DNA from 4 places in the Isoptericola sp. NPDC057653 genome. Region 2 is predicted to be linked to each of the others. Evidence: riboswitches for the same ligand, from Rfam matches in the RefSeq annotation. Region 2 holds a riboswitch; each other region holds the start of a gene.

Region 1 (7,386 bases), on a different contig from region 2:
CGGGGCCGCGGGGTGTCACTCCCACTCGATGGTGCCCGGCGGCTTGCTCGTCACGTCGAGCACCACACGGTTGACCTCGCTCACCTCGTTGGTGATGCGGGTGGAGATGACGGACAGCACGTCGTAGGGCAGGCGCGTCCAGTCGGCCGTCATGGCGTCCTCCGACGACACCGGGCGCAGCACGATCGGGTGGCCGTAGGTGCGGCCGTCGCCCTGCACGCCGACGGAGCGGACGTCGGCCAGCAGCACCACGGGGCACTGCCAGATCTCGGCGTCGAGGCCCGCCCTGGTGAGCTCCTCGCGCGCGATGGCGTCCGCCTTGCGGAGGGTGGCCAGGCGCTCGGCCGTGACCTCGCCGACGATGCGGATGCCCAGGCCGGGGCCCGGGAACGGCTGGCGGGCGACGATCTCCTCCGGCACGCCGAGCTCGCGGCCCACGGCGCGGACCTCGTCCTTGAACAGGGTGCGCAGGGGCTCGACCAGCTCGAACTGCAGGTCGTCCGGCAGGCCGCCCACGTTGTGGTGGCTCTTGATGTTGGCCGCGCCCTCGCCGCCGCCCGACTCCACGACGTCCGGGTAGAGCGTGCCCTGCACGAGGAACTTGACCTCCTCGCCGTGCGCGCCCGCCTCGGCGACGATGTCGCGCTGCGCGTCCTCGAAGACGCGGATGAACTCGCGGCCGATGATCTTGCGCTTCGTCTCCGGGTCGCTGACCCCGGCGAGGGCGGTGAGGAACCGCTCCTTCTCGTCGCGGATGATGAGCTTCACGCCCGTGGAGGCGACGAAGTCGCGCTCGATCTGCTCGACCTCGCCCTCGCGCAGCAGGCCGTGGTCCACGTGCACGCAGGTGAGCTGGTCACCGACGGCGCGCTGCACCAGGGCGGCCGCGACGGCGGAGTCGACGCCACCGGACAGCGCGCAGATGACGCGGGCGTCACCGACCTGCGCGCGGATCGCGGCGACCTGGTCGGCGATGACGTTCCCGGCCGTCCACTCGGGCTTCAGGCCGGCGCCCTCGTAGAGGAACTTCTCCAGCACGGCCTGGCCGTGGGCGGAGTGCTTGACCTCCGGGTGCCACTGCACGCCGTACAGGCGGCGGCCGGTGTCCTCGAAGGCGGCGACGGGCGAGCCGGACGACGTGGCCAGCACCTGGAAGCCGGCGGGCGCCGCGTGCACGGAGTCGCCGTGGCTCATCCAGGTGGTCTGGTGGTCGGGCGTGCCGGCCAGCAGCACGCCGGCCTCGCAGACCTCGACCTCGGTGCCGCCGTACTCGCGCTGCCCCGTCTGGGCCACGGTGCCGCCGAGCGCCTGGGCCATCGCCTGGAAGCCGTAGCAGATGCCGAGCACCGGGACGCCCGCCTCGAACAGCGCAGGGTCGACGAACGGCGCGCCGGTGGCGTACACCGACGACGGCCCGCCCGACAGGATGATCGCCGCCGGGTTCTTGGCGAGCATCTGCTCCGTGGTGAACGTGTGCGGCACGATCTCGGAGTAGACGCTGGCCTCGCGCACGCGGCGTGCGATGAGCTGGGCGTACTGGGCGCCGAAGTCGACGACCAGGACCGGGCGGGGGGAGTCGGTGGCGGGAGACGTCACCGACCCATCGTAGCGGCGCGCCACCCGCCGTCGGCCCGCTCACCGCGTCGGGTAGGTCACCTCCACGCGGCGGTTCAGCGCTCGGCCCGCCGGGTTGTCCTCGCCCTCGACCTCGTTCTCCGCCACCGGGTCCTGCTCGCCGTGCCCCTCGACCTTCGGGGCCAGGTCCGGGCGCTCGGCCCCGAGCACGTCGGCGACGGCGGTCGCGCGCTGCGCCGAGAGCCTCCGGTTGAACGCGTCCGTGCCCACGGAGTCGGTGTACCCGTCCACGCGCACCGTCGCGCCCTGCGGGACGTCCTCGGCGAGCTCCGCCACCGCCGCCCTCGCCTCCGGCGTGAGGGTGGCCTCGCCGAACTCGAACAGCAGGTCGGCGGTGAGCGTGACGACGGTGTCCTCCTTCTTCTCCCGCTTCTTCTCCAGGACGGTGGTGGAGTCGTCCGGCCGCAGCGCGAACGTGGAGTCCGCCGCGCGGAGGTCGACCGCCGCGTCGGCCGCCATCTCCGGGGTGGTCTCCGCTCCCGCCACCCGCGCGCGGGCCTCCGCGAGCGCGTCCTCGGCCGCCGTCAGCAGGTCGGGGTCGGCCACGGCCGCGGAGCCGGTCGCCGCCGGCGAGGCGGACGGGTCCGTCGTCGCCGCGGCGGGCACCGCACCCGCGGCGACGAGCGCGAGGGCCGCGGCGAGCGGGGCGACGGCGCGGCGGACGCTCACTCGGCGGCGCCGTCGCGGTAGGTGACCGTCGCGTCCGTGAACAGCGGCAGGCCCTCGGCGGGCAGGACGTCGACGGTCGCGGGCTCGCCCTCCGGCGCGGGCAGCACCGCGGACACCTCGACCGCGCCGTGGTTGGGGAACTCGAAGGAGTGCTTCTCGAGCGGGGACACGAGCATCGACTCGCGGCACCGGATCTGCGCGAGGGCCGCGTCGGTCGCGCTGTCGGTGTCCTCCTGCCAGGCGCCCTCGGTGCAGAACGGGCGGTAGGCCTTGAGCCCCGCGCGGTCGGTCACCGTCGTCGCGGGCTCGACGGACATGTCGTACCAGCTGACGCCCGCGTCGGCCGGTGCCGCGTCGTCGTCCCAGCGCAGCGCCCAGCGGACCGTCATCACGCCGTCGCCCACCTCGACCGCCCGCAGCGTGACGGTCACCTCGCCGCCCGGGGCGGCGTCCGAGCCGTGCGGCGTGGCGAGCTTCTGCTCGGCCATCGCCTGGTCGGCGACGGTCGCCGTGCCGGGGCCGGCCGCGGCCTGCTCGGCGTCCGCGCCCAGCTCCGGGCCGCCCGTCGTGGCGGTCGCGTCGTCGTCCGCCTCGCCGGTGCACCCGGCGAGCAGGAGGGAGCCGGCGAGGGCGAGCGCGGTGGCCGTGCGGGCGCGGGCGAAGGGCCGTGCGGTCATGGATGCTCCGTCTTCCGGGCGGCCGTCGCCGGCCGTGAGGGGGGTCGGCCTCACCCTGGCACGGGCCGCCCGCCCGGGGCGAGAGGTCTCGACGGGGAGACCTCCCCATCGGCGACCCACGCCCGACGGGGAGAGGGTCGTCAGCCGAGGCGCTCGCGGAGCTCGCGCGCGGCACGCTCCGGGTCCGGCGCCTGCGTGATCGCCCGCACGACGACGACCCGGTCCGCACCCGCGTCGAGCACCTCGCCGAGCCGGGTTGCGTCGACGCCTCCGATCGCGAACCACGGCGTGGCGGGACGGGTCGCGGCGACCTCCCGCAGCAGGTCGAGGCCCACCGCGGCGCGGCCGGGCTTGGTGGGCGTGGCCCACAGCGGGCCCACGCAGAAGTAGTCGACCTCGGGGTCCGCCTCGGCCTGCGCCGCCTGCGCCGCCGAGTGCGTGGAGCGGCCCAGCACCGGGGCCGCACCGAGCAGCCCCCGCACGGCCGGGACGGGCAGGTCCCGCTGCCCCATGTGCACCACGGGCGCCCCCGTCACCGCCGCCACGTCGGCCCGGTCGTTCACCGCCCACAGCGCGCCGTGCTCGGCCGCGACGCGGGCCACGACCTCCTGCAGCTCGAGCTCGCGCGCCACGTCGAGGGTCTTGTCGCGCAGCTGCACGACGTCGACCCCGCCCGCGAGCGCCGCGTGCAGGAAGTCCTCGAGGTCGCCGCGGTCCTCGCGGGCGTCGGTGCAGAGGTACAGGCGGGCGGCGGCGAGGCGGGCGCGCGTCGTGCCGGGAGCGGCGCTGGTCGTGGTCACGCCGGTCAGGGTAACCACGGCCCGGGTTACAGTGACGGCGCACGGGAGCCCCGCTCGGGGCTGAGAGGGCGCAGGAGCCGACCGTCGAACCTGATCTGGGTCATGCCAGCGAAGGGAGCGCACATGCCCACGTCCGTCCCTCCGTCCCCCCGCGACGTCGTCGTGGTGGGCGGCGGCATCGTCGGCCTCGCCGTCGCGTGGCGCGCCGCCGCGTCCGGGATGTCCGTCACGGTGCTCGACCCCGCCCCCGGCGACGGCGCGACCCGCGCGGCCGCGGGCATGCTGGCCGCCGTCGCGGAGGCCGACTTCGGCGAGCACGAGCTGACGCGGCTCAACCTCGCGTCCGCCGCGCGCTGGCCGGGCTTCGCCGCCGACCTCGCCGCCGCGTCGGGCCGCGAGGTCCCCCTGCAGCGGGCCGGCTCCCTCGCCGTCGCGTACGACGCCGACGACCTCGCCCTGCTCCGCCGCGTCCTGACGCTGCACCGCGGATGGGGGCTCGGCTCGGCCGAGCTCACCGTGGCCGACGCCCGCCGCCGCGAGCCGTACCTCGGCCCGCGCCTGGCGGGCGCGGCGGCGGTCGAGGGCGACCTCGCCGTCGACCCGCGCGGGGCCCACGCCGCGCTGCGCGCCGCGCTCGGCGACGCCCTGGTCCCCCGTGCCGCCGTGCGGCTGGAGCGCGACCGCGCGGGCCGGGTCGTCGCGGTGCAGGACGACGCCGGCGCGCGCCACGCCGCGGGCGCCGTGGTGCTGGCCACGGGCGCCGTCCCCGCGGCCGCGCTGCTCGACGCCGTCCCGGAGGCGCCCGTGCCCGTCCGGCCCGTCAAGGGGATCACCCTGCGGCTCGACGCCGGCCCCGGGCTCGCCCTCGAGCACGTGGTGCGCGGCACCGTGCAGGGACGGCCGGTGTACCTCGTGCCGCGCGCGCCCGGCACCGGGACCGGCCCCGGCGGCGGGCCCGCGCACCGCGAGGTCGTGGTCGGCGCCACCAGCGAGGAGCGACCCGACGACCGCCGGGCCGAGGCCGGCGGCGTCTTCGCCCTCCTGCGCGACGCGCGCGCCCTCGTGCCCGGCATCGACGAGGCCGCGCTCGTCGACGTCACGCCGCGCGCCCGCCCGGCCACCCCCGACAACCTGCCCCTGGTCGGCGCCACCGCGGCCCCCGGTCTGCTGGCCGCCGTCGGCCACGGGCGCAACGGCGTGCTGCTCGCGCCGCTCACCGCGGACGCCGTCGTCGCCGCGCTCACCGGCGCGCCCGCCCCCGACCCCGCGCTGGCCGCCGCCGACCCGCGGCGCTTCGCCCCCTCCCCCGCCCGCCGTACCGAAGGAGCCGTCCGATGACCGCCGCGCCCCCCGCCCCCACCGCCGTCGTGAACGGCGAGCCCTACCCGCTCGACGGGCCGCACGGCGACGGCGTCGAGGCGCTCGTCGCCGGCCTCGTGCCCGCGTTCGTGGCCGACGGCACGGTGCAGGGCATCGCCGTCGCCGTCAACGACGCCGTCGTCCCCCGCGGCCTGTGGGCCGGCACCCGGATCGCGCCCGGCGACCGGGTCGAGATCGTCACCGCCGTCCAGGGCGGCTGAGGAGGAACCATGACCAGCACCGCGACCCTCGCCGACCCGCTCGAGATCGCCGGCACCACGATCGGCTCGCGCCTCGTCATGGGCACGGGCGGGGCGGCCAACCTCATGACGCTCGAGGACGCGCTGGTCGCGTCCGGCACCGGGCTCACCACCGTGGCGATGCGGCGCGTCGCAGTGCGGCCCGGCGGGGCGGGCGCTGAGGACGGTGGCATCTGGGGCCTGCTCGAGCGCCTCGGGATCCGCGCCCTGCCCAACACCGCCGGCTGCTTCTCGGCCCGCGAGGCGGTGCTCACCGCGCGGCTCGCCCGCGAGGCGTGCGGCACCGACTGGGTGAAGCTCGAGGTGATCGCCGACGACGTCACCCTCCTGCCCGACCCGTTCGGCCTCGTCGAGGCCGCCGAGGAGCTCGTGCGCGACGGGTTCGTCGTGCTGCCGTACACCAACGACGACCCGATCCTGGCCCGCCGCCTGGAGGACGTCGGCTGCGCCGCCGTCATGCCGCTGGGCGCTCCGATCGGCACCGGCCTGGGCGTGCTCAACCCGCGCAACATCGAGGCGATCGCCGCCGCCGCGCGGGTCCCCGTCATCCTCGACGCGGGCGTGGGCACGGCGTCCGACGCGGCCCTCGCGATGGAGCTCGGCTGCGCCGGCGTCCTGCTCGCCACCGCCGTCACGCGGGCCGCGGACCCCGTCCGGATGGCGCACGCCATGCGCCTGGCCGTCCAGGCCGGCCGGCTCGCCGCCGGCGCTGGCCGCATCCCGCGGCGCGAGGGCGCCCTCGCCAGCTCGACGCCCGACGGCCGCCTCGACCTCGCCCTCTGACCGCCCCGCCCGCCCGGTGCGAGGGTCCGCACCATGCCGTGGTGGGCCCGTGCTCGAGCGACCTCGCGAGGTGTGCGGACCCCCTCGGCGTCAGACGGCGAGGAGGAGCGCGGGCGCGCCGCCCTCGACGGACCGGGCGTCGACCCCGGCCGCGCGGGCGACGTCGGCGACGCGGGCCGAGCGGGCGCCGGCCGCGCACACCAGCAGCACGGGGCGGTCGACGGGCAGCTCCGCGCGCGCCACGTCCGCGCCGTCGGGCCCGAGGAACACGCCGCTCGGCACGAGCCGCGACCCGGCGACGGGCAGGGCCTGCGCCTCCCAGTCCTCGCGGACGTCGACGAGCGCCACGGGGGCGTCGCCCGCGAGCAGCGCGGCCGCCTCGCGCGCGGTGACGCTCGCCGGGCCCATGCCCGCGTCGGCGGCGCCGCCCGACGGCGCGGGCAGGCCGCAGAACGCCGCGTACGCGGCGTCGTCGGCGAGCAGGGCGGTGACGGGCTCGCGCGTGGGGTCCGGGCGGACGGCGAGCTGCCGCCACGTGAGGTCGAGGGCGTCGTAGACCGCGATGCGGCCGAGCAGCGTGGTGCCCGCGCCGGTGATCAGCTTGACGGCCTCGGTGGCCATGACCGACCCGACGGTGCCGCACAGCGCGCCCAGCACGCCGCCGGTGGCGCAGTCCGGCACGGTGCCGGGCGGCGGGGGCACGGGGAAGACGTCGCGGTAGGTGGCGCCGCGCTCGCGGGAGCCGTCGGCCGACCGCGGCGCGCCCCAGAAGACGCTCACCTGCCCGTCGAACTGGTGGATCGCGCCCCACACGACCGGCACGCCGAGGACCTCCGCGGCGTCCGACACGAGGTAGCGCGTCGGGAAGTTGTCGGCCCCGTCGAGCACGAGGTCGTACCCGCGCAGGATGTCGAGGACGTTCTCGGGGGTCAGGCGCTCCGCGTGGGCGACGACGGCGACGTCGGGCGCCAGGTCCGCGAGGCGGTCCCGGGCCGAGTCGACCTTGGGCCGACCGACGTCGGCGGTGCCGTGCACCACCTGGCGCTGCAGGTTGGAGACGTCCACGACGTCGTCGTCCACGACGCCGAGCGTGCCCACCCCGGCCGCCGCGAGGTACTGCAGGGCCGGGCTGCCCAGGCCGCCCGCGCCCACGACCAGCACGCGCGCCGCGGCGAGCCGCCGCTGCCCCTCCGCGCCGACGCC
Region 2 (7,386 bases):
CTCCGTCGTCGGCTCGCCCTCTCCGAGGTCCGGGCGCGCGGTCACCTCCCCGCACGTCGGGAGCGGCTCGCGGGCGGCGAAGGCGTCCTCGCCGTTCCCCGGGCCGCACGCGCCCAGCAGCGCGAGGCACGGCACGCCCCACGCCGCGGCGGCGAGCCGCCGCCTCCGGCCGTCAGACCGCGTCATGCCTCGATGATGTCGTCATGGCGGCGGTCCTTGCACCGGACGCTCCGGACGCGTCCGGGGAGTCGCGGGGGTCCGGGTCGTCGCCCGGGGACAGGCCGAGGAACTCGGCCACGCGCGGGCCGGCGGGCGCGCGCAGGAGCACGTCCGGGGCGTCCACCTGGAGCAGCCGGCCGGCGTCCATGACGGCCACGCGGTCGGCGACGGTGAACGCCTCGTCGTGGTCGTGCGTGACGAACACGGCGGTGGTGCCGGTCGCCTTCAGGGTGTCGCGGACGTCGACGGCGAGGCGCTCGCGCAGCCGGCGGTCCAGGGCGGACAGCGGCTCGTCGAGCAGCAGCAGGCGCGGGCGCGGGGCGAGGGCTCGGGCCAGCGCGACGCGCTGCTTCTCCCCGCCGGACAGCGTCGCGACGGACCGCCGCTCGTAGCCGACGAGGCCGACGTCGGCGAGCAGCTCGGCCACCCGGGCGGCGCGCTCCGCCCGCGGCAGGCCCTGCGTCTCGAGGCCGTAGGCCACGTTGCGCCCGGCGTCCCGGTGCGGGAAGAGCTGCCCGTCCTGGAAGAGCAGGCCGAAGCCGCGGCGGTGCACGGGCACGCCCGCGAGGTCCGTGCCGTCGAAGGCGACGCTGCCGCCCGCGAGCGGCTCCAGCCCCGCGACGGCGCGCAGCAGTGACGACTTGCCGCAGCCGCTCGGCCCCAGCAGCGCCACGATCTCGCCGGCCGCGACGTCGAGCGACACCCCGTCGACGGCGACCGAACCCGGCCGGCGGCGCGTGGCCCCGTACCGGACGACGGCACCCGTGACGGCGAGGCCCCCCTGGCGGTCGTGCCCCATCAGAACTCCCCTCCCGGCCGGTCGCCCCGCAGGCGCTCGGCCACCATCATGACGGTCGCGGTGAGCACGGCCAGCACCACGGACGCCGCGAGCGCCATGCCGTAGTTCTCGGCCCCGGGCCGCCCGATCAGCCGGAAGATCACCACCGGCAGCGTCGCCGTCTCGGGGCGGGCGAGGAACGACGTCGCGCCGAACTCCCCCAGCGAGACGGCGAAGGCGAACCCGACGGCGAGCCCGAGCGACCGCGCGCCCAGCGGCCCGTCGACGGACCGCAGCACCCGCCCGGGCGCCGCGCCCAGGGTGGCGGCCGCCTCGCGCAGGCGCGGGTCGATGGCCCGCAGCACGGGCAGCATCGTCCGCACGACCAGCGGGATCGCCACGACGGCCTGCGCGATCGGCACCAGGGCGCCGGAGGTGCGCAGGTCGACGTCGAGCCCGAGCGGCCGGTCCAGGGTGATGAGGAAGCCGAACCCGACGGTCACCGCGGACACGCCGAGCGGCAGCATGAACGCGGCGTCGAGCACCCCGACCGCCCGCCGCAGGCCGGCCCGGCGCGGGCGCCGGGACACGACGAGGGCCACGAGCCCGCCGACGACGACGGCGATGGCCGCGGCCCAGGCGGCGGTGCGCAGCGAGTTCGCGAGCGCCTCCCACACCGTGACCGTGAGCGCGTTACGCCCGCCGGTGGTGCCGAGCGCCGCGTAGTTGGCGAGGCTCCACGACCCGTCGGGGGCGTGCAGGGACCGGGTGACGAGGCCGGCCATCGGGAGCACGAGCAGGCCCGCCACGACGACGAGCGTGACGAGGGCGGGCACGATGTCCGCGCCGTCGGCGCCCGCGCGCAGCCGCAGCCGGTGCGCGGCGACCCGGTCGCTGGTGAGGTGCAGCGCGCGCTCCCGGCGGGACCGGGCCCGGGAGCTGACCGCCAGGGCGGCCCCCACCACGACGAGCTGGAGCACCGAGAGCACCGCCGCGGAGCGCAGGTCGAGGAACTGGGTGGTGCGGATCCAGATCTCCGTCTCGATGGTGCCGTAGCGCAGCCCGCCGAGGACGAGCACGACGCCGAACGCCGTCGCGCAGAACAGGAACACCACCGCGGCGGCCGAGGCGATCGCCGGCCCGAGGGCGGGCAGCGTCACCGTGCGGAAGGCGCGCCAGGGCGTGGCGCCGAGGGCTCGCGCCGCCTGCTCGGCGCGCGGGTCCAGGCGCTCCCACATGCCGCCCACGGTGCGCACCACGACGGCGTAGTTGAAGAAGACGAGCGCCAGCACGATGCCGGCGAAGCTCTCCTCCAGGTGCGCCCAGCCGAGCGGGCCGCCGGGGGCGAACAGGGCGCGGAACGCGACGCCGACGACCACGCTGGGCAGCACGAACGGCACGGTGACCAGGCCGCGCACGAGCGTGCGCCCCGGGAAGCGGCACCGGTACAGCACGTACGCGCCCGGCAGGCCCAGCAGCACGGACAGCACCGTGCCCGTGACGGCCTGCGCCAGCGTCTGGCCGACGATCCGCCACGTGCGCGGCTGCGACAGCACCTCGGCGAAGCCGGACAGGTCGAGCGCGCGACCCGCCGCGGTCTCGGTGAAGAACCCCTGCAGGACGAGCGACACCACGGGCCACGCGAAGAAGACCGCGAGGAACCCCAGCGGGAGCACGACGGCGGCGCCCCAGCCGAGCCAGGCGCCCCAGCGGTCCGCGCGCCACCGCGCCGACCGGGTGACCCGCGCGGCCGGGACGCCGGTGCGGCGCATCAGTCGACGACCGTCGCCGTCCACTGCTCGATCCACTCGTCACGGTGCGCGGCCACGTCGGCGGGCGCCACCTCGAACGGCTTGTCGGCCAGGGGTGCGAACTGCTGCCAGTCGGCGGGCAGCTCGACACCCGGGTCGGCCGGGTACATGTACATCTGCCCGGGCACGTCCGCCTGGAACGCCTCGGAGGTGAGGAAGTCGACGAGCTTCTCGGCGCCCTCGGGGTTCGCGGCGCCCGTGAGCACCCCCGCGTACTCGACCTGCCGGAAGCACGTGCCGAGCATCGCGCTCGTGGTCGACGACTTCCCGTCGTCGGTCACGGTGAACGCGGGGGACGTCGCGTACGACAGCGCGATCGGGCGCTCGCCGCCCTCGCCCGCGCCGGAGAAGTCCACGTAGTACGCGTCCTCCCACGACTCGGCCACCTTGACGCCGTTGGCGCGCAGGTCGGACCAGTAGCCCTGCCAGCCGTCGGCGCCGAACGCGCCGATCGTGGCGAGCAGGAACGCGAGGCCCGGCGACGACGTCGCGGGGTTCGTGACGACGGTCAGGTCCTGGTACGCCGGCTTCGCGAGGTCCTCCAGCGTGGCCGGCGGCGTGACGTCGTTCTTCTCGAACCAGCCGTCGTCGAGGTTCATGCAGACGTCGCCCACGTCGACGGGCGTCAGCGTGCCCGCGAGGTCGTCCGGCGCGTACGCCGCGACCCGCGGGTCCAGGTCGGCCGGCTGGTACTTCTGGAAGACACCCGCGTCGACGGCCCGCGACGCGTAGGTGTTGTCCACGCCGAAGACGACGTCGCCCAGCGGCGCGTCCTTGGTGAGCACGAGCTGGTTCACCAGCGTGCCGGCGTCGCCCGGGGCCACCTGCTTCACGGTGAGGCCGGACTCCTTCTCGAACGCGGCCAGCACGTCGTCGGAGACGGCGAACGAGTCGTGCGTGACGAGCGTGAGGGTGTCCGACGCGCTCGCCGCGTCGTCCGGCCCGCTCCCGCCGCCGCACGCCGCCAGCAGCGGCAGCAGGGCGACGACGGCGACGCCCGCCGCGGCCGTCGTGGTCCGGGGCCGCGAGGTCCTGTGGGTCATGCTGTCCTCCTCAGAGTGCGAGAAGGGGGTCCTGCGGGCACCCGGCACCGTTGTGGTGCGGCCGTCCCGCAGGGAACGAGATTCCCGACTTCCTCCACCGGTCCTAACCGGGTCAGGTTCGAGGGTCTGCGGCGTTCCGCACTCTCAGCGCCGGTGGGCGCTCCCCTGTCGTATCACCACGAGCCTACACACCGGCGCCGCGCTACCGTGGTCCCGTCCGCGGGGCCCTGGTGTGACATGCCTGACGTGCCACGACGCCCGCGGGCACCGTACGACGACGCACCGGCCACGCCGGGGACCGACCGAGGGAGAGCACGTGACGGACACCGAGCAGCCGCTGGGCGTGAAGGTCGGCACGGTGGTGCTGACGATCGCCGCCGGATGGGTCGCACAGAAGCTGATCGGGGTGGTGTGGGAGAAGGCGACGGGCAACGTCGCCCCCACCAACGTGGACGACGACGAGATCTCCATCATCCAGGCCGTGACCTTCGCGGCCGTCTCCGGGGGCGTCGCCGTCCTCGCGAAGCGGCTCGCACGCCGGGGGGCCGTGCGCGCGGCCGCCCGCTTCATCCCCAGCCACTGAGCGCCGACGGCCCGGGCCCGCACCGCGCGAGCCCGGGCCGTCGCCCGTCCGGAGCCGCGCGTGCCGAGCGTGAGGGTCAGCGGCTCGCGCGGGGCCGACGGCGCGCGAGCTGCGCGTCGTGGCCGTGGGGCCGGTCCACCGGCCGCACGGCGGCGAGCGCGTGGCTCAGCCGGTCGGCCGCGTCCTTCGCGGGCGGCGCCCCCCGGACGACCTCCGCGGCGGTGAGCGCCGTGTCGCGGTCGCCGACGGGCCGCGAGAGCTCCTTCATCACCTGCTCGCCCGCGGACTGGGCGGAGACGCCCACCTGGGCGCCGACGTCGGTGAGCACCTCCGTGGCCACCGACTCGTCCACGCCGCAGACCGCCATGATCGCGCCCTTCGCCTGCTCCGACGCGGCGGCGGCGACGAACGCCCGCGAGACGGCGCGGTGGGCCTCGCGCTCCAGCGCGTCGCGCACCACGGGGCTGGTGTCGATGACGTAGCCGACCAGCTGCGACGACGCGCCGTCGGCGCCGTGCCGGGCCTGCCCGGTCACCACCACCGAGTGCGTGCGCCCGTGGTCGTCCACCACGCGGTGCCCGCCGGCGAACGGGCGCCCGGTCCCGAGCGCCACCGTCGCGGTGCGGGAGAGCCGCTCGCGGTCGTCGGGGTGCAGGTGGGCGCGGAGCACCTCCGGACCGGGCTCGATGGCCCCGGGCTCCCGCCCGAAGATCCGATAGACCTCGTCCGACCACCACCACGAGCCCGTGGCGACCTCGACGCGGTACTGGCCCACGAGCAGCTGGCTACCGGCGCCGAGCAGCTCCGCGAGAGCGACGAGCTCGCGGCGCTGGTGGTCGTTCGGAGTGCCGGGTATCGACATGGCTCACCTCCCAGTGCGGTGCAGCTGGGTCTGCCAGGCAGATCTCTTGGCTTCACACGGTACCGGGACGAGGCGTCGGCGCCACCCCGTGGAGGGGCTCGCGCGGGGGAAAATGCGGACCCGTGGCAACGGTGTGCGCCGGCGCCCGTCGCGCGGAGCACTCGACCCCGTGGTCGCGACCCCCCGGTGCTTCGGGGGCGCGACCACGGGGTCGTCGGTCGTGCGACGCCTCGGCCGGCGGGCGCGTCGTCCGCGGGCCGCCGGCGGGGCTGGATCAGACGGCGGGCGTCGGCGCGGGGGCCGCCACGGCCGCCACCTCGCCCTCCGCCTTCTCCTCCGCGAGCGCCTTGCGGTGCTGGCGCAGCGAGTAGACGACGGCGGCGGCCCAGCCCACCGCGATGATCCCCAGGACGAGCGAGCGCACGCCCGGGGCCACGGGGAACTCGTCGAGGCTCAGCAGGGTGCGCACGTTGGTGAGCACGATGATGCCGCCGACGGCGGAGCCGAGGACCCGCGGGGGCACGAGGCGCACCAGCCACGCGGCGATCGGGGCGGCGATGAGGCCACCGATCAGCAGCGCCAGGGCCCAGGACGGGTTGATGCCGGCGGTCCCGAGGCCGAACAGGAACCCGAGGCTCGCGGCCACGGCCACGAAGAACTCGCTGGTGTCGATCGAGCCGATCACCTTGCGCGGCTCCATCCGGCCGCTCGCCAGGATCGCGGGGGTGCCGACCGGGCCCCAGCCGCCGCCGCCCGTGGCGTCCATGAAGCCGGCCACGAGGCCCAGCGGGGTGAGGAAACGCTTGCGGAGCGGCTGGCCCAGGCGGTCGGTGCGCAGCCCGCGCAGCGTGAACCGGAGCAGCACGTACAGGCCGAGGCCGAGCAGCAGGATGGACATCAGCGGCTTGGCGATCTCGGTCGAGAGCCACGAGAGGAACGTCGCGCCGGCGAACGCCCCGACAGCACCGGGGATGCCGATCCTCAGGACGACCTTCCAGTCCACGTTGCCGAACCGCCAGTGGGAGACGCCCGACGCGAGGGTGGTGCCGACCTCCGCGAGGTGGACGGTCGCGGACGCCGCTGCGGGGTTCGTGCCGATCGCGAGCAGCAGGGTCGTCGAGGTCACGCCGTAGGCCATACCCAGGCTGCCGTCGACGAGCTGCGCTCCGAGGCCCACGAGGGCGAGGAGGACGAGAGTCCGCACGGGGGGTTCCCTCCGTCGGGGCGGCAGCCGTTCTGCCGCAACAGATAGAAGTTACCCGATCGGACCTATCGGATTCAACGGTATCAGGCGCCCGATCGCATGGTGAGACGTCGTCGACCGGTGGTCGCCACGCCGCGCGCGGGCGCGGCCGGAGCGCTCGCGCGCCCGGCCTCCTCCGACCGCGGCGGCCGTCAGGCTCGCGGGCAGGTCACGGGCTGTGCCAGGCGGACTCGTCGTCGGTGAGCCGGCGGACGGCGTCCGGCACGTTCCCGGCGGCGAGGTCGGCGAGGCTCACCTGTTCGAGCACGGCGCGCACGTTGACCCGGAGCGCCACCCACACGTGCAGCAGAGACGCCGCCGCGCCGGTGTACTCGAGGTCCGACGGCCGCGCGTCACGGACGAAGACGAGCGGTCCGTCGACGGCGCGGACCACGTCGGCGACGGTGACCCGGCTGGCCGGGCGCGCGAGGACGTACCCGCCGCCCGCGCCACGGCGGCTCGCCACGATGCCTTCGCGCCGGAGGTCGCTGAGGATCGCCTCGAGGAACCGGTGCGGGACCCCCTGGGCGCGGGCGAGCGACTCGGCGGGCACCGGCCCGCCGTCCTCCGCCGCGGCCAGCTCGGCGGCCGCGCGGACGGCGTAGTCCGCCTTCGCCGAGATCCTCATCGGTCGCGCGTCCCCGTCGACCCGGCGAGCTGCGCGCCCTCGAGCAGGCGGCCGGCGGCCTGCGCCGACCGCGCGAAGGAGCCGCTGAGCGGGAGGCTCGGAAGGATGACGGCCTGTGCCGCGTGGTAGACGTCGGGCTTCCCGACCCAGGTGCGCCCGGAGGGCACATTGTCGGTGTCGAGCTCGTGGAACCAGGAGCCGCGCTCGTGGTCCACCAGG
Region 3 (7,386 bases), on a different contig from region 2:
CCTACACGCTGGGGCTGGGGCCGACGGCGCGCGTGCACCTCGAGGCGACGCTGGGCGGCAACCCCAGCAGCACCGACCTGACCCGGCTGCGGACGCGCCTCGCGCGATCGGGCGACGCCGCCCGTGTCCGGGCCGCGTACGCCGCGGCGGGCCTCGACCTGCGCGCCGACCTGGCCGCCCTGGAGGCGGCATCCCCGATCGTGGCGGACCCCGCCGCCCGGGCGGCGATGGTCGCCCACCGGCCGGAGGGCACGACGCCGTCCCCGGTCCTCACCCTGCACACGACGGGCGACGGCGGCGCGCCGCCGTCGGGCGAGCGGTCCTTCGCGCAGCGGGTGCGCGAGGTGGGCCACCCCGGCAACCTCCGCAGCCTGTACGTCGAGCGCGGGGCGCACCTGTCGGTCAGCCTCGGCGAGGAGCTCGTGGCCCTGCGCACCCTGGAGCGCCGGATCGACACGGGACGGTGGCCCTCGCTCGCCCCGCGGCGGCTGAACCGCGCGGCCGCCGCCCTGGGCCCGGACTACCGGGCGACCTTCGAGGTCGTCACCCTGCAGACCTTCGACCACGCCCCCGCGTTCACGCGCTTCGTGCCCCCGCGCGCGCCCCGTCCCTCCTGGTGAGAGGGGGGTCCCTCCGTCGGGCGCGGCATCGTAGTCTCGGGGGATGACCACGACCCTCTCCGAGCAGACGGCCGGCAGCGACCAGGGCGCCGACGTCGCGGTCGCCGTGCGCGACGTCGCGCGGCGCGCCAAGGTCGCGTCCCGCACGCTCGCGACGGCGAACCGGGCCACCAAGGACGCCGCGCTGCGCGCGCTCGCCGACGCCCTCGTGGCTTCGTCCGGCCCGATCGTGACGGCGAACGCCGACGACCTGGCGCGGGGTCGGGAGCGCGGGCTCAGCGACGGGCTACTCGACCGCCTCGCGCTCACGCCCGAGCGCGTGGGGGCCATCGCCGACGCGCTGCGCGAGCTCGCGGGGCTGCCCGACCCGGTGGGCGAGGTCGTGCGCGGCCAGACGCTGCCGAACGGCCTGCGGCTGCGTCAGCTGCGCGTGCCGATGGGTGTGGTCGGGATGATCTACGAGGCCCGCCCCAACGTCACGGTGGACGCCGCCGGGCTCGCGCTGAAGTCCGGCAACGCCGTGATCCTGCGCGGCGGCAGCGCCGCGGCGTCGTCGAACGCGGTGGTCGTCGACGTGCTGCGCGCGGCGCTCGCGGCCCAGGGGCTGCCCGCCGACCTCGTGCAGACCATCGACGCGTACGGCCGCCCCGGAGGTGTCGCCCTCATGCAGGCGCGCGGGCTGGTCGACGTGCTCGTGCCGCGCGGCGGCGCGGACCTCATCCGCACCGTCGTGGAGTCGTCTACCGTGCCGGTCATCGAGACCGGGGTCGGCAACGTGCACGTGTACGTGGACGCCACGGCCGACGTCGCCGAGGCCGTCGAGATCGTCCTGAACGCCAAGACCCAGCGCGTCGGGGTCTGCAACGCGGCGGAGACGCTGCTGGTGCACGCCGACGCGGCGGAGGCGTTCCTGCCCGCCGCCCTGGCCGCCCTCGGCGGCGCCGGCGTCGTGCTGCACGGGGACTCCCGCTCCGTCGCCCTGGCGCCCGAGGCCGTCGAGGTGCTGCCCGCGACCGACCACGACTGGGCCACCGAGTACCTGGCGCTGGAGCTCGCGGTGCGCGTGGTCGACTCCCTCGACGACGCCATCGAGCACATCCGCACCTGGTCGTCCGGGCACACCGAGGCGATCCTCACCCGCGACCTCGCCGCGTCCGAGCGGTTCGTCGCGGAGGTGGACTCCGCGGCGGTGATGGTGAACGCGTCGACGCGCTTCACCGACGGCGGCCAGCTCGGCCTGGGCGCCGAGATCGGCATCTCCACGCAGAAGCTGCACGCCCGTGGCCCGATGGGCCTGGCCGAGCTCACCACCACCAAGTGGGTGGTGCACGGCGACGGGCACGTCCGGCCCTGACGGCCCCGCCGTCGCCCGTCGGCCCCGCTCCCGCCCCGTGAGAGACTGGGCCCCGATCGCACCTGCCGCACCCACGACGCACAGGAGGAACCCGTGCTGCACACCGCCGTCCAGGTGGCCCAGGAGGCCGCCGAGCACGCCGAGACCATCTCCCCGATCGCGATGGGTCTCCTCGCGTTCGGTGGCCTGGTCGCCGCGCTCGTGGTGACGTACGCCTTCCGCAACGTGTCCAACCGCCACTGACGACCGCCGTCCGGCCAGCGTGAACGAGCCGTCGTCGCAGCCGCGCCGTCCGCGCCTGGGCGTGATGGGCGGCACGTTCGACCCCATCCACCACGGGCACCTGGTCGCCGCCAGCGAGGCGGCGGCGCTGCTGGATCTCGACGAGGTCGTGTTCGTCCCCACGGGCAAGCCGACCTTCAAGCAGCACCAGCACGTCTCCGAGGCGGAGCACCGCTACCTCATGACGGTGATCGCGACGGCGTCGAACCCGCGCTTCACCGTGAGCCGCGTGGACATCGACCGCCCGGGGCTCACGTACACCGTCGACACGTTGCGGGACCTGCGCGAGGAACGCCCCGACGCCGACCTGTTCTTCATCAGCGGCGCCGACGCGATCGAGCAGATCCTCACCTGGAAGGATGCCGCCCACCTGTGGGAGATGGCACACTTCGTGGCTGTCACGCGGCCGGGGCACCAGCTCACGGTGGACGGACTGCCCCACGACGGGGTCACGACGCTGGAGGTCCCGGCGCTGGCGATCTCGTCGAGCGACTGCCGTCGCCGGGCGCAGGCCGGTCAACCGGTGTGGTACCTGGTGCCGGACGGCGTGGTCCAGTACATCGCCAAGCACGGTCTGTATCGAGGTCTCGATGAGTGACAACAACCCGTCCCGCCCGCTGACCCGCCGCGAGATCCGCGAGCGGGAGCAGGCGGCCGCCGCCGCGCAGGCCCCCCAGGCCCCGGCGGCGCCGCCGCCCGCGGCCGGCCCGGACTACGGCCGCCCCGCGGCGCCGTCCCCGTTCGGCCCGCCCGCCGGGTCGGCGGGCGGTGCCCCCGCGTCCCGGTTCGCCGCGCCGCCGACCAGCGCTCCGTCGCGCCGGTCGCTGCGCGAGCAGAGCCCCGCGGCGGGACCCGCCCCGGCGCCGATGGTCCGGCCGCCGTCGGCCTCGGCGGGTGTGCGCGGCCTCGACGAGACGGGCCGCCTGGCCCCCATCCAGCGCCCCACCGGGGAGATGTCCCGCGCGGTCGCGCCCGCCCCGGTGTCGCGGCCCGCGGCGCCGAGCGCCCAGGCGGCCCCCACGCGCACCTCGATGCGACGCGACTTCGCTGCACCGCCGGCCGCGCCCTCGCCCGCCCCGACGGGCACGACGCTGCCGCCCCTGTCCTCCCCGGCGAGCGCCGCCCCGCCCGCGGCGACCCCGCCCGCCTCGGTGGCCCCGCGCCCCGACGGGCCCCCGCGTCGTTCGCCGTTCGCGACCACCGGGTCGGACTCGCCGTTCGGCGCGCCGTCGGCGCCGACCGCCGCGCCCACCGCCCGGGCCGCCGCGCCGGCGGCGCCCGCGAGCGCGCCGGCCTCGTCGACGCCCCCGCCGCTGCCCTGGGCCAGCCCCGCGGCGGAGCGGCCCGCCGCCCTCCCGCCCTCGCGCCCGACGGCGGGCGCCGCGCCGGCCGCGCCCGCGCGCCCCGCCGCGTCCCCGTTCGACGCCCTGGTCGCCTCGGAGCAGCCCGTGCGGGCCCGCTCGGCGGCGCCGCAGGTCGAGGAGGACGACGAGGAGGACTGGGACGAGCCCGAGGCGTCCTACACCTGGTTGCACTACATCGTGCTGGTCGTCGTCGCGTTCGTGCTCGGCCTGCTGGTGTGGAAGCTCCTGCTCGCCGGCTCGGACGACAAGAGCTTCAGCACCGACTCCGCCGCACCCGCGGTGACCCACTCCCTCACGACACCCCAGCCTGGAGCCGCAGCATGACCGCCACCCCCCGCGCCGTCGAGCTGGCGATCGCCGCCGCCCGGGCCGCCTCGGACCGCAAGGCGCAGGAGATCATCGCGCTCGACGTGAGCGAGCAGCTCGTCCTCACGGACGTGTTCCTCATCGCGTCCGGCACCAACGAGCGCCAGGTCTCGGCGATCGTGGACGCCGTCGAGGAGGCGATGATCAAGGCCGGCGCCAAGCCGATCCGTCGCGAGGGCAAGGCGCAGGCGCGCTGGGTGCTGCTCGACTTCGGCGACGTCGTCGTGCACGTGCAGCACGCCGAGGACCGCGTGTACTACGCGCTGGAGCGCCTCTGGAAGGACTGCCCCGCCATCGACCTGCCCGAGGACGCGCGGGGCGGCGACGGCGCGGCCGCGGCGGCGGAGTACGGCGACGCCGCGGGCGACGGAGCGATCCGCCTCGCGGGCGACGAGCGGTGACGGCCGGCACGGTCGTCCTGCTCCGCCACGCCCGTACGGCGTACAACGCGTCCCTGCGGCTGCAGGGGCAGATCGACATCCCCCTCGACGACGTCGGCCGGTGGCAGGCGGGGGAGGGCGGCTCCGCCCTCGCGTCGTCGCACCGGGCGACGCGCATCGTGTCCTCCGACCTGGGCCGCGCCCTCGAGACGGCGACCGCGTACGCGGAGGCGCTCGGCGGCGCCCCGGTGCAGACCGACGTGCGGCTCCGCGAGCGCGGCTTCGGCGACTGGGAGGGCATGACGGGCGCGGAGATCTCCGCGCGCTGGCCCGAGGAGTACGCCGCCTGGCGGCGGGGTGCCGAGCCGGCGGGCGCGGGGGCCGAGTCCAAGGCGGCCGTCGCCGCGCGGATGACCGAGGCGGTCGCCGAGCACGCCGAGCAGCTGGACGACGACGCGACCCTGGTGCTGGTCTCCCACGGCGCCGCGATCTCCCTGGGGGTCACGGCCCTGCTCGGTCTCGACCCGACCTCGTGGCGCGGGCTGGCCGGCATGCACAACGTGCACTGGTCGCACCTGCACCGGTCGGGGGAGGGCGCCGTCCCGGCCTGGCGGCTCGTCGCGCACAACGTGGGCGCCGGATACCCGCTGGACCACTGGCAGGCCGGTCCGGACTGGAATTTGGAACCTGACCCGAAGTCTGCCTAAGATATCGACGTTCCGAGGGGCGCAAGACCGGAGGAACACACCGAATCAGACGAATCGTCGGTCGCTCGCGGCCACGAGAGTCGGTTCTCGGGGCTGTGGCGCAGCTGGTAGCGCACCTGCATGGCATGCAGGGGGTCAGGGGTTCGAGTCCCCTCAGCTCCACCCCGACGAGAAGGCCCGGAACCCTCAGGTTCCGGGCCTTCTCGCATGTGCGGGGTCTCGCGCCGGCCCACGCTGCGGGACGACCTTGCGCCCGGCGACCGGTCGCCTAGGGTGGGCTGCGGCCGCGTCGTCGGCCGCCACATCTGAAGACACCCATGACAGGGGAGCGCCGTCGAAGGGGCGCTGAGAGTGCGGGCACGAGCCGCAGACCCTTGGAACCTGCTCCGGTTAGCACCGGCGAAGGGAGTTACCTGGAATGTCCGCGCCCATCGCACGTCCGACCGTCCTCGGGACGGTTCGCGCGAACCTGCGGTACCGCACCGTCGACCTGGTCACGATGGCGATGCTCGGCGTCGCCGTCGGCGTCGTCTTCTGGGGCTGGACGCAGCTCTACCACCTGCTCTCGGCCGGTCTGGTCGTCGTGTTCCCGCCGGCCACCGGCCTGCTCGGCGGCGGATGGCTGCTCGGTGGCGTGCTCGGCGGACTCATCGTCCGCAAGCCCGGCGCCGCGCTGCTCACCGAGGTCGTGGCCGCGAGCGTCGAGGCCCTGCTCGGCGCAGGCTGGGGCTTCTCCGCCATCGTCTCGGGCGTCGTGCAGGGGTTCGGCGTCGAGCTCGTGCTGGCGCTGTTCCTGTACCGGCGGTTCGGCAGCGCCGTCGCGGCGCTGTCGGGCGCCGCGGCGGGCGCCTGCGGCGCCGTCTACGAGTGGTTCGCCTACTACCCCGACTGGCAGTGGGGCTTCCGCCTCGCCTACCTCGGCCTCTTCGCGCTGTCCGGCGCGCTCCTCGCCGGGCTCGGCGGCGCGGCGCTCGTGCGCGCCCTCGCCCGCGCCGGCGTGCTCGACGCGTTCGGGCCCGGCAGGGACCTGGCCGACCGCGCCGCCCGGGGCTGAGGGGTGGCGCGCGCACGGCTGCAGGGCCTCACGTGGCGCCCCACCGGTCGGGCGGCACCCGTGCTCGACGGACTCGACCTCACGGTCGGCGCCGGGGAGCGGGTCGGGCTCGTCGGGCCCAGCGGGGCCGGCAAGTCGACCGTGCTGCACGCCCTGGCGGGCGTGCTCGGCGACCCGCTGCCGGGCGACCTGTCCGGCACCGCGCACGTGGACGGCGTCGTCGGCCTCGTGCTGCAGGACCCGGGCGCCGCCGTCGTCGCCGAGCGGATCGGCAGGGACGTCGCGTTCGGGCCCGAGAACGCGGGCCTGCCGCGCGACGAGATCTGGCGCCGCACCCGCGGGGCGCTCGACCGCGTGGGCCTGCGGTACCCGCTCGACCGGCCCACGTCGGCGCTGTCGGGCGGCGAGCTCCAGAGGCTCGCGCTCGCCGGCGCGCTGGCCCGCGACCCGGACCTGCTGCTCCTCGACGAACCGACCGCCATGCTCGACCCGGACGCCGCGGCCGAGGTGCGGTCCGCGGTGCTCGACGCGCTCGCCGGCACCGACACCTCGCTGGTGGTCGTCGACCACCAGGTCGGGCTGTGGCTGGAGCACCTGGACCGGGTGGTCGTGCTCGGCCCGGGTGGCGTCGTCACGCACGACGTCGCGCCGGGCGCGCTGCGCCCGCCGGGTCCGGGGTCGGAGCCCGCGCTCCGGGCAGCGCTCACGGACGCCGGCGTCTGGCTCCCGGGGGTGCCGGCGCCCACCCCGCTGCCGGTGCCCGCGGCGCTGGTCGCGCCGGAGCACGCCGGGCCCGACGTGACCGTCGACGCGCTCGGCGTCGACCTCACGACGCGCGGCCTGCACGGTCGCACCACCACCCGCGCGCTCGACGGCGTCGACGCCCGCCTCCCCGCCGGCCGCCTCACCACGATCACCGGCCCCTCGGGGGCCGGGAAGTCCACGCTCGTCGCGGCCCTGGCCGGGCACCTGCGGCCCGCGCGGGGCCGCCTCGCCGGGGCGCCCGGACGCGGCACCCGGTCGCGCGAGCTCGCCCGCCGCTGCGGCTGGGTGCCGCAGCACCCCGAGCACGGGCTGCTCGCCCTGCGCGTGCGCGACGAGGTGGTGCTCACCGGTCGGCGGCTGGGCGTGCCGGTGGACCTGGAGGCGGTGCTCGGGCTGCTGCGTCTCGACCACCTCGCCGACGCGCACCCGTTCCGCCTCTCCGGCGGCGAGCAGCGGCGCCTGGCCCTGGCGGCGGCGCTCGCGCACCGGCCTCC
Region 4 (7,386 bases), on a different contig from region 2:
GCCGCGAGGGCCGCGCCGCGGCGGGCCGCGGCGAACGCCCGCTCCGGGTCCGCCGCCGTCCGCGCCTGCGCCACCTCGCGCTCCGCCTCCGCGAGCCGCGTCCGCGCGTCCGGCCCCACGGGGGCGCGGTAGTCGTCCACGACGGAGCGCGCGGCCGTGAGCTGCCGCTCGGCGTCGTCGAGCGCGGGCCCGAGGCGCGCCGCGGCCTTCCGGCTGCGCTCGTCGCGCTCCGCCCGCTCGGCCACGGCGTCGTCGAGCGCGGTGTTGGCCTCCCGCACGCGCGTGAGGGCGTCGAGGGGGTCGCCCGGCTCGCCCGGCGCGGGCAGCGACGCGAGCGCGGCCTCGAGGGCGTCGACGGCGCCGTCGATCCGGCCCGCGCGCACGGCGGCCGGCAGGGCGCGGGCCTGGGCGAGCTCGGCGCGCGACTCGGCGACGATCGCGCCGAGCGCGGCCTCGGCGCGCAGGGCCTCCGCCTCGTAGTCGTCGACGGCGCGCAGCAGCCCCTCGGCGCGGCGCACGGCCTCCTCCGCCGCGCGGGCGGCGGCGCCGGCCTCCGCCACCTGCTGCGTCGTCAGACGCTTGCGGGCGGCGGCGGTGCTGCGCCCGGCGAACTCGAGGAGGCGCTCCGCCTGGTCGGGGTTGTCCGCGACGGGCAGCAGGGCGCGCTCGGCGTACTGGCCGCGCAGCCGCTCGAGGTCCGCACGCGCGGCCGGCACGGCCTCGCGCACCCGGGCGAGCTCGCCGTCCACCCGGGCGACGACGTCCGGGGTCGCGCGGACGGTCTGCCGCAACCCGGCGAGGCCGCGGTCGATGTCGTCCAGGGAGCCGCCGGCGGACCGGCACAGGTCGACGATCCGCGCCGACCACTCGCGCCGCTCGGCGTCCGTGTCCGGCACCTCGTCGTGCAGCCGCTGGTTGAGGTGGAACGCCTCGGCCAGGCGCTCGCGCGCGCGTCGCAGCGTGGGCGCGAGCTCGCGGGTCTCCCGCTCGCCGAGCTCGGCCACCGCGAAGGCCAGCTCGTCCTCCGCGAGGCGGGCCCGCTCGTCCGTGCGCACCAGCGCGGAGCCGGCCTCGACGCCGAGCCGCTGCAGCTCCGCCTCGAGCTCGGCCGCGCGCGCCCGGGCGGCGTTCCTGCGCCGCGCCGCCCAGACGGCCACCGCCGTGACCAGCACGACCACCACAACCAGGCCCGTCACGATCCCGACGATCTGCCCCGCATCCATGGTCGGCATCGTAGGCGGCGCGCGGCAGGTGCGGGGACGCCCGGCCGCGGCGCCTCCCCGAGACCGGTCAGGGCCAGGGCCACGCACGCGTGGTCCTGGCCCTGACCGGTCGTGGGCGGGTGTCGTGCCTCAGTCGCGGCGCCGCGCGACGCGGAGCGCCACGAGGACGGCCGCGCCCGCGAGCACGACGACGCCCCCCGCGATGCCCAGCACGACGACCAGCTCGGAGGAGCCGCCGGCGTCCGTGGTGCCGGTGCCGCTCGCGGGCCGGGCCTCGTCGGCGCCGGCGGCGGGGGAGCCGCACGGCGTGGCGGCGGCGCCCGGGGTGGCCGCGGTGGTCCCGGCGGGCGGGTCGTAGGTGAACGCGAACTGCCCGCTGGTCGGGTGCCCGTCGGCGGACACGATGCGCCAGTCCACGGTGTACTCGCCCGCCGGGCCGAGCGTCACCGGCACGGACGCCGTGCGGTCCTGGGTGGTGGGGCACCCGGTCGCGTGCTCGGTGCCGTCCGCGTCGGTCACGGAGATCACGGTGCTCGACCCGTCCGCGGCGAGGTTGAGGACCGCCTCGTCGAAGGTCACCTCGACGGACTCGGGCGCCTCGGTCACGGTCGAGCCCGTGGCCGGCGTCGTCCCGACGACGACGTTGTGCGCGCTCGCCGGCCCGGCCAGCCCGACCGCGCCCGCGAGGGCGAGCCCGACGGCGCCCGCGCCGGCCAGGAGCGCGCGGCGGGCCGTGCCGCGCCGGCGGCGGGTCACTGCTGCCCCGTCCGGGCGCGCGTGCGGGCGAGGGCGGCGACGCCCGTCACCGCGCCCACGAGGCCCAGCCCGAGGCCGGCCGCGCCGAGCGCGAGGGGCAGGGTGTCGCCGGAGCCGCCGTCGGCGCCCGCCCCGTCCGACGCCTGCGCCGCCGTGTCGGACGCGGCGCCGTGCGCGTCGCCCCCGGTCGCGGGGACGACCTGCAGCACGGGGGCGGGGTGCTCGGGCTCGTCGTCGCCCGTCGCGGGCTGGTCCCACTCGACGACCTCGCCGTCGGAGTACGTCTGCGTGGTCGGCAGCGTGATCGTGTCGACGCCGTCGGGCACGGCGCCGGCCGAGACCGAGAAGCGGAGGAACTCTCCGGGCGCGATGCCGGCGTCCGGGTCGTCGGCGGTCCACTCGACGCTCGCGGGCGCCTCGGTGAGGGTGGTGCCCTGGACGTCGACGGGCTCGGGCAGCGCGGCCCGGGTCACCTTCGCGCTCCACCCGGGGACGGGCTCGACGGACACGCTGGTGAACGGGGTGTCGGTCGGCAGGGCGACCGTCACGGCGGTCGTCGAGGCCTCGGGGGACTCGTTGGGGACCTTGAAGGTCAGGGTGGCGTAGGCGCCGGACTCGGCCGAGTCCGGCGTCACCGTCACGTGCGCGGACGCGGCGGCGGCGCCGAGCACGAGGGCCGGGACGGCGAGGGCGGCCGCGCCGGCGAGCCGGCGGGTGCGCACGGCGACGGCGGCGCGGCGGGGGCTGGTGCGGGCAAGGGTGGTCGAGGACATGGCTGTCTGCTCCGGTGGTTCGAGGGGGTCGTGGGACGGCGGGGCCCGCCCCGTCCGACCTCGGACCGGGGCAGGCTCAGGCGGCGCGCACGAGCGCGCCGCGCCACGACGGCGGTCCGCGCGGCGCGGGGCGGCGGCGGGCGTCCCAGGGCAGCGGGCGCCAGGCGGGCCCGGCGACGACCGGGCCGCGCCGCACCACGGGCAGCGCCGGGGGGCCCTGCACCAGCAGGGCGACGTGCGCCAGGTGCGAGGCGACGTTCGCCGCGGCCCGGTCGCCGGCGGCGAGCAGCAGCGCCGTCAGGACGACCGCGACGGCGTGCGCGGCGAGCATCCACGTGGTGGTGCCGCCGTCCGCGGCGTGCTCCAGGTGCGTGGCGACGCCGGCCGCGGGAGGCAATGAGCCGGGCCCGAGGTCGTGGCCGGCGTGCCCGGCGAGGGCGGTGGCCGTCGTCCCGGCGTCACCGGCGGGGGCGGCGCCCAGCACCGACAGGGCGGAGTGCTGCACGAGCTGCAGCGCGACCATCGCGGGAAGCAGGCGACGGAGCGTCAGGCGGCGTCGCGCCGTCCAGACGGCGACGGGCGCCGAGAGCGCCAGCACGACCAGCCACGCGAGGGGTGCACCGGGCAGCGAGCCGCCGGCCAGGAGGTGGGCGGCGGCCGCGATGCTGAGCGTCGTGCCGGCGACGAGGAGCTCGCGCACACGACGGACGACCACGGACACCCCCGCACCCTATCCCGGCGGGCGACGCGCCTGGTGGGACGCGCGGACGCCCCTCGCGGGCGGTGGGCTACGGTGGCGCCGAACGACACGGGGTGCCTCCCGCCGTCGGCCCCGGCCGGCGCCTGGACGCTGAGATCACACCCGTCGAACCTGATCTAGCTCGCACTAGCGAAGGGATGTCGGCATGAGCGTGCGCGCACGTCACGACAGCTCCGCCCACCAGGGCACCACCGACCGTGGCACCACGGGCCAGGGCACCACCGAGCACGGCACCACCGACCGCGCGGCCCCGCCCAGCCGGCCCCGCGTCCTCGCGATCGCGGGCTCCGACCCCTCGGGCGGCGCCGGGGTCCAGGCGGACCTCAAGGCGGTCGTGGCCGCGGGCGGGTACGGGATGGCGGCGCTGACCGCCCTGACGGCGCAGAACACCCGCGGCGTGCGGGGGGTGCACGTGCCGCCCGCGGAGTTCCTCACGGCCCAGCTCGACGCGCTCGCGGACGACGTCGCGATCGACGCGGTGAAGATCGGGATGCTCGCGGCCGCGCCCGTCGCGCGGGCCGTCGGGGCGTGGCTGGACGGGCTGCCGCGCGGGGCGACGTCGCCCCGCCCGGCCGTCGTGCTCGACCCGGTGATGGTGGCCACCAGCGGCGACCGCCTGCTCGACCCGACGGCCGAGCGCGCCGTGCGGGACCTGCTCGCGAGGGTCGACGTGGTCACGCCCAACCTGCCGGAGCTCGCGGTGCTCGTCGAGGAGCCGCCGGCCGCCTCCTGGGCCGCGGCGCTCGACCAGGCGCGCCGGCTCGCCGCGCGCCACGACGTGCTCGTGGTGGCCAAGGGCGGCCACCTGACCGGCGACGACGGCGCCGGCGCCCCGGACGCCCTCGTCGGTGCCGACGGCGTGCTGCTGGAGCTGGCCGGCGAGCGGGTGCGTACGACGGCGACGCACGGCACCGGCTGCTCCCTGTCGAGCGGGCTGGCGGCCCGGTACGCCCGCACCGGCGACTGGGCCGAGGCGCTGCGCGACACGAAGGCGTGGCTCGCGGCCGCGATCCGGGCGGGGGAGGCGCTGCGCGTCGGCGGCGGGCACGGGCCCGTCGACCATCTCGCGGGGAGCACCCCGTCGGGCGCGGTGGAGCGGGAGCGGCCGGGTGCGCAGGACGGTGCCGCCGCCGCGGCCGGCCGGGCCGCCGTCGACCGGTGGTGGGACGCCGCCGCCCCGGTGCGCGCCGCGATCGACGGGCTGCCGTTCGTGCGCGCGCTCGGCGACGGGTCGCTCGCCGCCGACCGGTTCCGCACCTACCTCGAGCAGGACGCGATCTACCTGCGCGAGTACTCCCGCTGCCTGGCCCGCGCGAGCCAGCTCGCCCCCACGCGCGCCGAGCAGACCTTCTGGGCCGGCGGGGCGCACGGCGCGCTCGTCACGGAGCTCGACCTGCACACGAGCTGGCTCGGCGGCGAGCCGACCGACGTGCCGGCCAGCCGGACGACGGCGGCGTACCTCGAGCACCTGCGCGGCGCGGGCGACGACTACGCGACGCTCGTCGCCGCCGTCCTGCCCTGCTACTGGATCTACCAGGACGTGGGGGAGCGGCTGGCCGCGCTGAACCGCCCCGACCACCCGTACTCCGCCTGGCTGGGCACCTACGCCGACGAGGAGTTCGCCGCCTCGACCCGCCGGGCGGTCGCCGTCCTGCGCCGCGCCGCCGGGGACGCCGGGCCCGCCACGCGGGCGCGGATGGCGGCGGCCTTCCAGCGGGCGTGCGAGCACGAGCTCGCGTTCTTCGACCAGGCCGCCGAGCCCCGTGCGGTCGCGCTCGCCGGGGCCGCGGCGGGGTGAGGTCCGCCGCGCCGGGGCGCCTCGGGTCACCCGCCGGGTCAGCCCGGCGCCATGCCTTCGCCGCGCCTTCACCGCGTGCCGGGCAAACGCTTGCCAAGGAGGGGTGACCGGGGCAAGCGTGTCGGTGGCGGGTGTCAGAATGGTGGTGATGCCCGACACAACGCGCGCACCGCGCAGCAGCAGCAGAGGCGCCGCAGGCGCCGATCCCTCCGACAGTCCGAGGAGGAGCTCCGCCTCCTCCGCCGCGCGCCGACCCGCCGCGCCCGGCACCCCGCCCGGCCGGTCGTCGGGGCCGCCCGGTCCCGCCGGCCCGCAGGCCACGGCCGCCCCCGCGGGCTCCGAGCTCTCCACGATCGCGTCGGTGCGGCGGCTGTACCCGTACGTGCGCCCGGCCGTGCCCCGCCTCATCGGCGGCCTGTTCTCCGCGCTGGGCGCCAGCCTCGCCGCCCTCGCGATCCCGCGCGTGCTGCAGACCCTGGTCGAGGGTCCGCTCGCCGAGGGGGCGGCCGCCCACGACCTGGGCGCGCTCGTCGTGCCGGTCGTCCTGGTCCTCGTGCTCGGCGTCGCCGAGGCCGGCTTCGTCCTGCTGCGGCGCAACCTCGTGATGTACCCCGGCACGCGGATCGAGGCGGAGATGCGCATGTCGCTGTTCCGCCACCTGCAGGACCTCCCGGTCGCGTTCCACGACCGGTGGCCCGGCGGCCAGCTGCTCAGCCGCATCATGGGCGACCTCGGCCTGCTCCGCCGGTGGCTGATCTTCGGCCTCCTGCAGCTCGTGGTCAGCGCCGTGACGATCGTCGTCGGCGTCGGGATCCTCCTGGCCACCGCCGGCTGGCTCGGCCTCGTCTACCTCGCGGGCGCGATCCCCGTGACGGTCATCGCGTTCCGCTTCTCGCGGCGCTACCGCGTCATCGCGCGCCTCTCGCAGGACCAGTCGGGCGACCTCGCCACCACCGTCGAGGAGTCCGTGCACGGCATCCGCGTGCTCAAGGCCTTCGGCCGCGGCCGCGACGCCCTCGACTCGTTCACCGACCAGGCCGAGGAGCTGCGCCAGACGGAGATCCGCAAGGCCGGCAACCAGGCCACCGTCACCACCGCGCTGCAGCTCATCCCCGAGGTCACCCTCGCGGTGTGCCTCGTGCTCGGCACGGTCCTGGCCGCCCAGGGGCAGATCACCGTCGGCAGCCTCGTCGCGTTCTTCCTCACGGCCGCCGTGATCAACGGCCCCGTGGTCGACCTCGGCATGACGCTCTCGATGACGCTCAACGCCCGCACCGCCGTCGACCGCTTCTTCGAGGTCATGGAGACCCCGAACCCGCTCGCCGACCCGGCGGACCCGGTCGAGGTGGGAGCCTCCCGCGGGCAGCTCGAGCTGCGCGACGTGACCTTCCGGTACGAGGACTCCGCGCGCCCCGTGCTCGAGCACGTCGACCTCGAGCTGCCGGTCGGCACCACCACGGCGCTCGTGGGCCTCACCGGGTCCGGCAAGTCCACCCTCGCCATGGTCGTCCCGCGCATCTTCGACGTCACGGGCGGCGAGGTGCTGCTCGACGGCGTGGACGTGCGCCGCATGCGGCGCCACGACGTGCGGCGCGCCGTGGCGGTCGCCTTCGAGGACCCCACGCTGTTCTCCGCGTCCGTGCGCGACAACGTGCTCCTCGGCGTCCCGGAGGCCGGCCCCGACGCCGTCCCCGAGGCCGAGCGGGAGCGCCGGCTGCACGAGGCGATCGAGGTGGCCCAGGCCGGCTTCGTCGCCGACCTGCCCCAGGGCGTCGAGACGCGGATCGGGGAGGAGGGGCTGTCCCTGTCCGGCGGGCAGCGCCAGCGCCTCGCCCTCGCCCGCGCCATCGCCGCCCGGCCGGCGGTGCTCGTCCTCGACGACCCCCTGTCCGCGCTCGACGTCGCGACCGAGGAGGCCGTCACCACCCGCCTGCGGTCCGTGCTCGACGGCACCACCAGCCTCGTCATCGCGCACCGCCCGTCGACCGTGGCGCTCGCGGACCGGGTCGCCGTGCTGCAGGACGGGCGGATCACGGCCGTGGGCACGCACAGCGAGCTGCTCGCCACGGACGCCCA

What was found. Region 2 has a riboswitch for thiamine pyrophosphate ahead of ACFU9A_RS19575 (thiamine ABC transporter substrate binding subunit). Riboswitches for the same ligand answer to the same signal wherever they lie in the genome.
Region 1: another riboswitch for thiamine pyrophosphate. It lies ahead of thiO (glycine oxidase ThiO); the one in region 2 lies ahead of ACFU9A_RS19575 (thiamine ABC transporter substrate binding subunit).
Region 3: another riboswitch for thiamine pyrophosphate. It lies ahead of ACFU9A_RS15885 (ECF transporter S component); the one in region 2 lies ahead of ACFU9A_RS19575 (thiamine ABC transporter substrate binding subunit).
Region 4: another riboswitch for thiamine pyrophosphate. It lies ahead of ACFU9A_RS12665 (bifunctional hydroxymethylpyrimidine kinase/phosphomethylpyrimidine kinase); the one in region 2 lies ahead of ACFU9A_RS19575 (thiamine ABC transporter substrate binding subunit).

Annotation. Positions count from the first base shown of each region.
Region 1 covers NZ_JBHVHP010000001.1:1,732,828-1,740,213, reverse strand. The annotation lists gene guaA (glutamine-hydrolyzing GMP synthase) at 16-1,596, opposite strand; gene ACFU9A_RS07880 (OmpA family protein) at 1,636-2,304, opposite strand; gene ACFU9A_RS07875 (hypothetical protein) at 2,301-2,981, opposite strand; gene thiE (thiamine phosphate synthase) at 3,122-3,781, opposite strand; TPP riboswitch at 3,813-3,915, shown strand; gene thiO (glycine oxidase ThiO) at 3,905-5,119, shown strand; gene thiS (sulfur carrier protein ThiS) at 5,116-5,361, shown strand; gene ACFU9A_RS07855 (thiazole synthase) at 5,371-6,183, shown strand; gene ACFU9A_RS07850 (ThiF family adenylyltransferase) at 6,274-7,386, opposite strand, start outside.
Region 2 covers NZ_JBHVHP010000003.1:541,744-549,129, forward strand. The annotation lists gene ACFU9A_RS19560 (hypothetical protein) at 1-186, opposite strand, end outside; gene ACFU9A_RS19565 (ABC transporter ATP-binding protein) at 173-1,018, opposite strand; gene ACFU9A_RS19570 (ABC transporter permease) at 1,018-2,769, opposite strand; gene ACFU9A_RS19575 (thiamine ABC transporter substrate binding subunit) at 2,769-3,851, opposite strand; TPP riboswitch at 3,924-4,028, opposite strand; gene ACFU9A_RS19580 (DUF4235 domain-containing protein) at 4,168-4,434, shown strand; gene ACFU9A_RS19585 (PAS domain-containing protein) at 4,511-5,296, opposite strand; gene ACFU9A_RS19590 (sulfite exporter TauE/SafE family protein) at 5,571-6,500, opposite strand; gene ACFU9A_RS19595 (RrF2 family transcriptional regulator) at 6,709-7,167, opposite strand; gene ACFU9A_RS19600 (AGE family epimerase/isomerase) at 7,164-7,386, opposite strand, start outside.
Region 3 covers NZ_JBHVHP010000002.1:1,024,500-1,031,885, reverse strand. The annotation lists gene ACFU9A_RS15925 (alpha/beta hydrolase family protein) at 1-620, shown strand, start outside; gene ACFU9A_RS15920 (glutamate-5-semialdehyde dehydrogenase) at 664-1,974, shown strand; gene ACFU9A_RS15915 (hypothetical protein) at 2,068-2,217, shown strand; gene nadD (nicotinate-nucleotide adenylyltransferase) at 2,237-2,854, shown strand; gene ACFU9A_RS15905 (hypothetical protein) at 2,847-3,944, shown strand; gene rsfS (ribosome silencing factor) at 3,941-4,387, shown strand; gene ACFU9A_RS15895 (histidine phosphatase family protein) at 4,384-5,073, shown strand; tRNA gene ACFU9A_RS15890 (tRNA-Ala) at 5,163-5,235, shown strand; TPP riboswitch at 5,386-5,498, shown strand; gene ACFU9A_RS15885 (ECF transporter S component) at 5,492-6,127, shown strand; gene ACFU9A_RS15880 (ATP-binding cassette domain-containing protein) at 6,131-7,386, shown strand, end outside.
Region 4 covers NZ_JBHVHP010000002.1:313,565-320,950, forward strand. The annotation lists gene ACFU9A_RS12645 (hypothetical protein) at 1-1,223, opposite strand, end outside; gene ACFU9A_RS12650 (copper resistance protein CopC) at 1,353-1,979, opposite strand; gene ACFU9A_RS12655 (YcnI family protein) at 1,976-2,752, opposite strand; gene ACFU9A_RS12660 (hypothetical protein) at 2,829-3,473, opposite strand; TPP riboswitch at 3,552-3,667, shown strand; gene ACFU9A_RS12665 (bifunctional hydroxymethylpyrimidine kinase/phosphomethylpyrimidine kinase) at 3,658-5,310, shown strand; gene ACFU9A_RS12670 (ABC transporter ATP-binding protein) at 5,672-7,386, shown strand, end outside.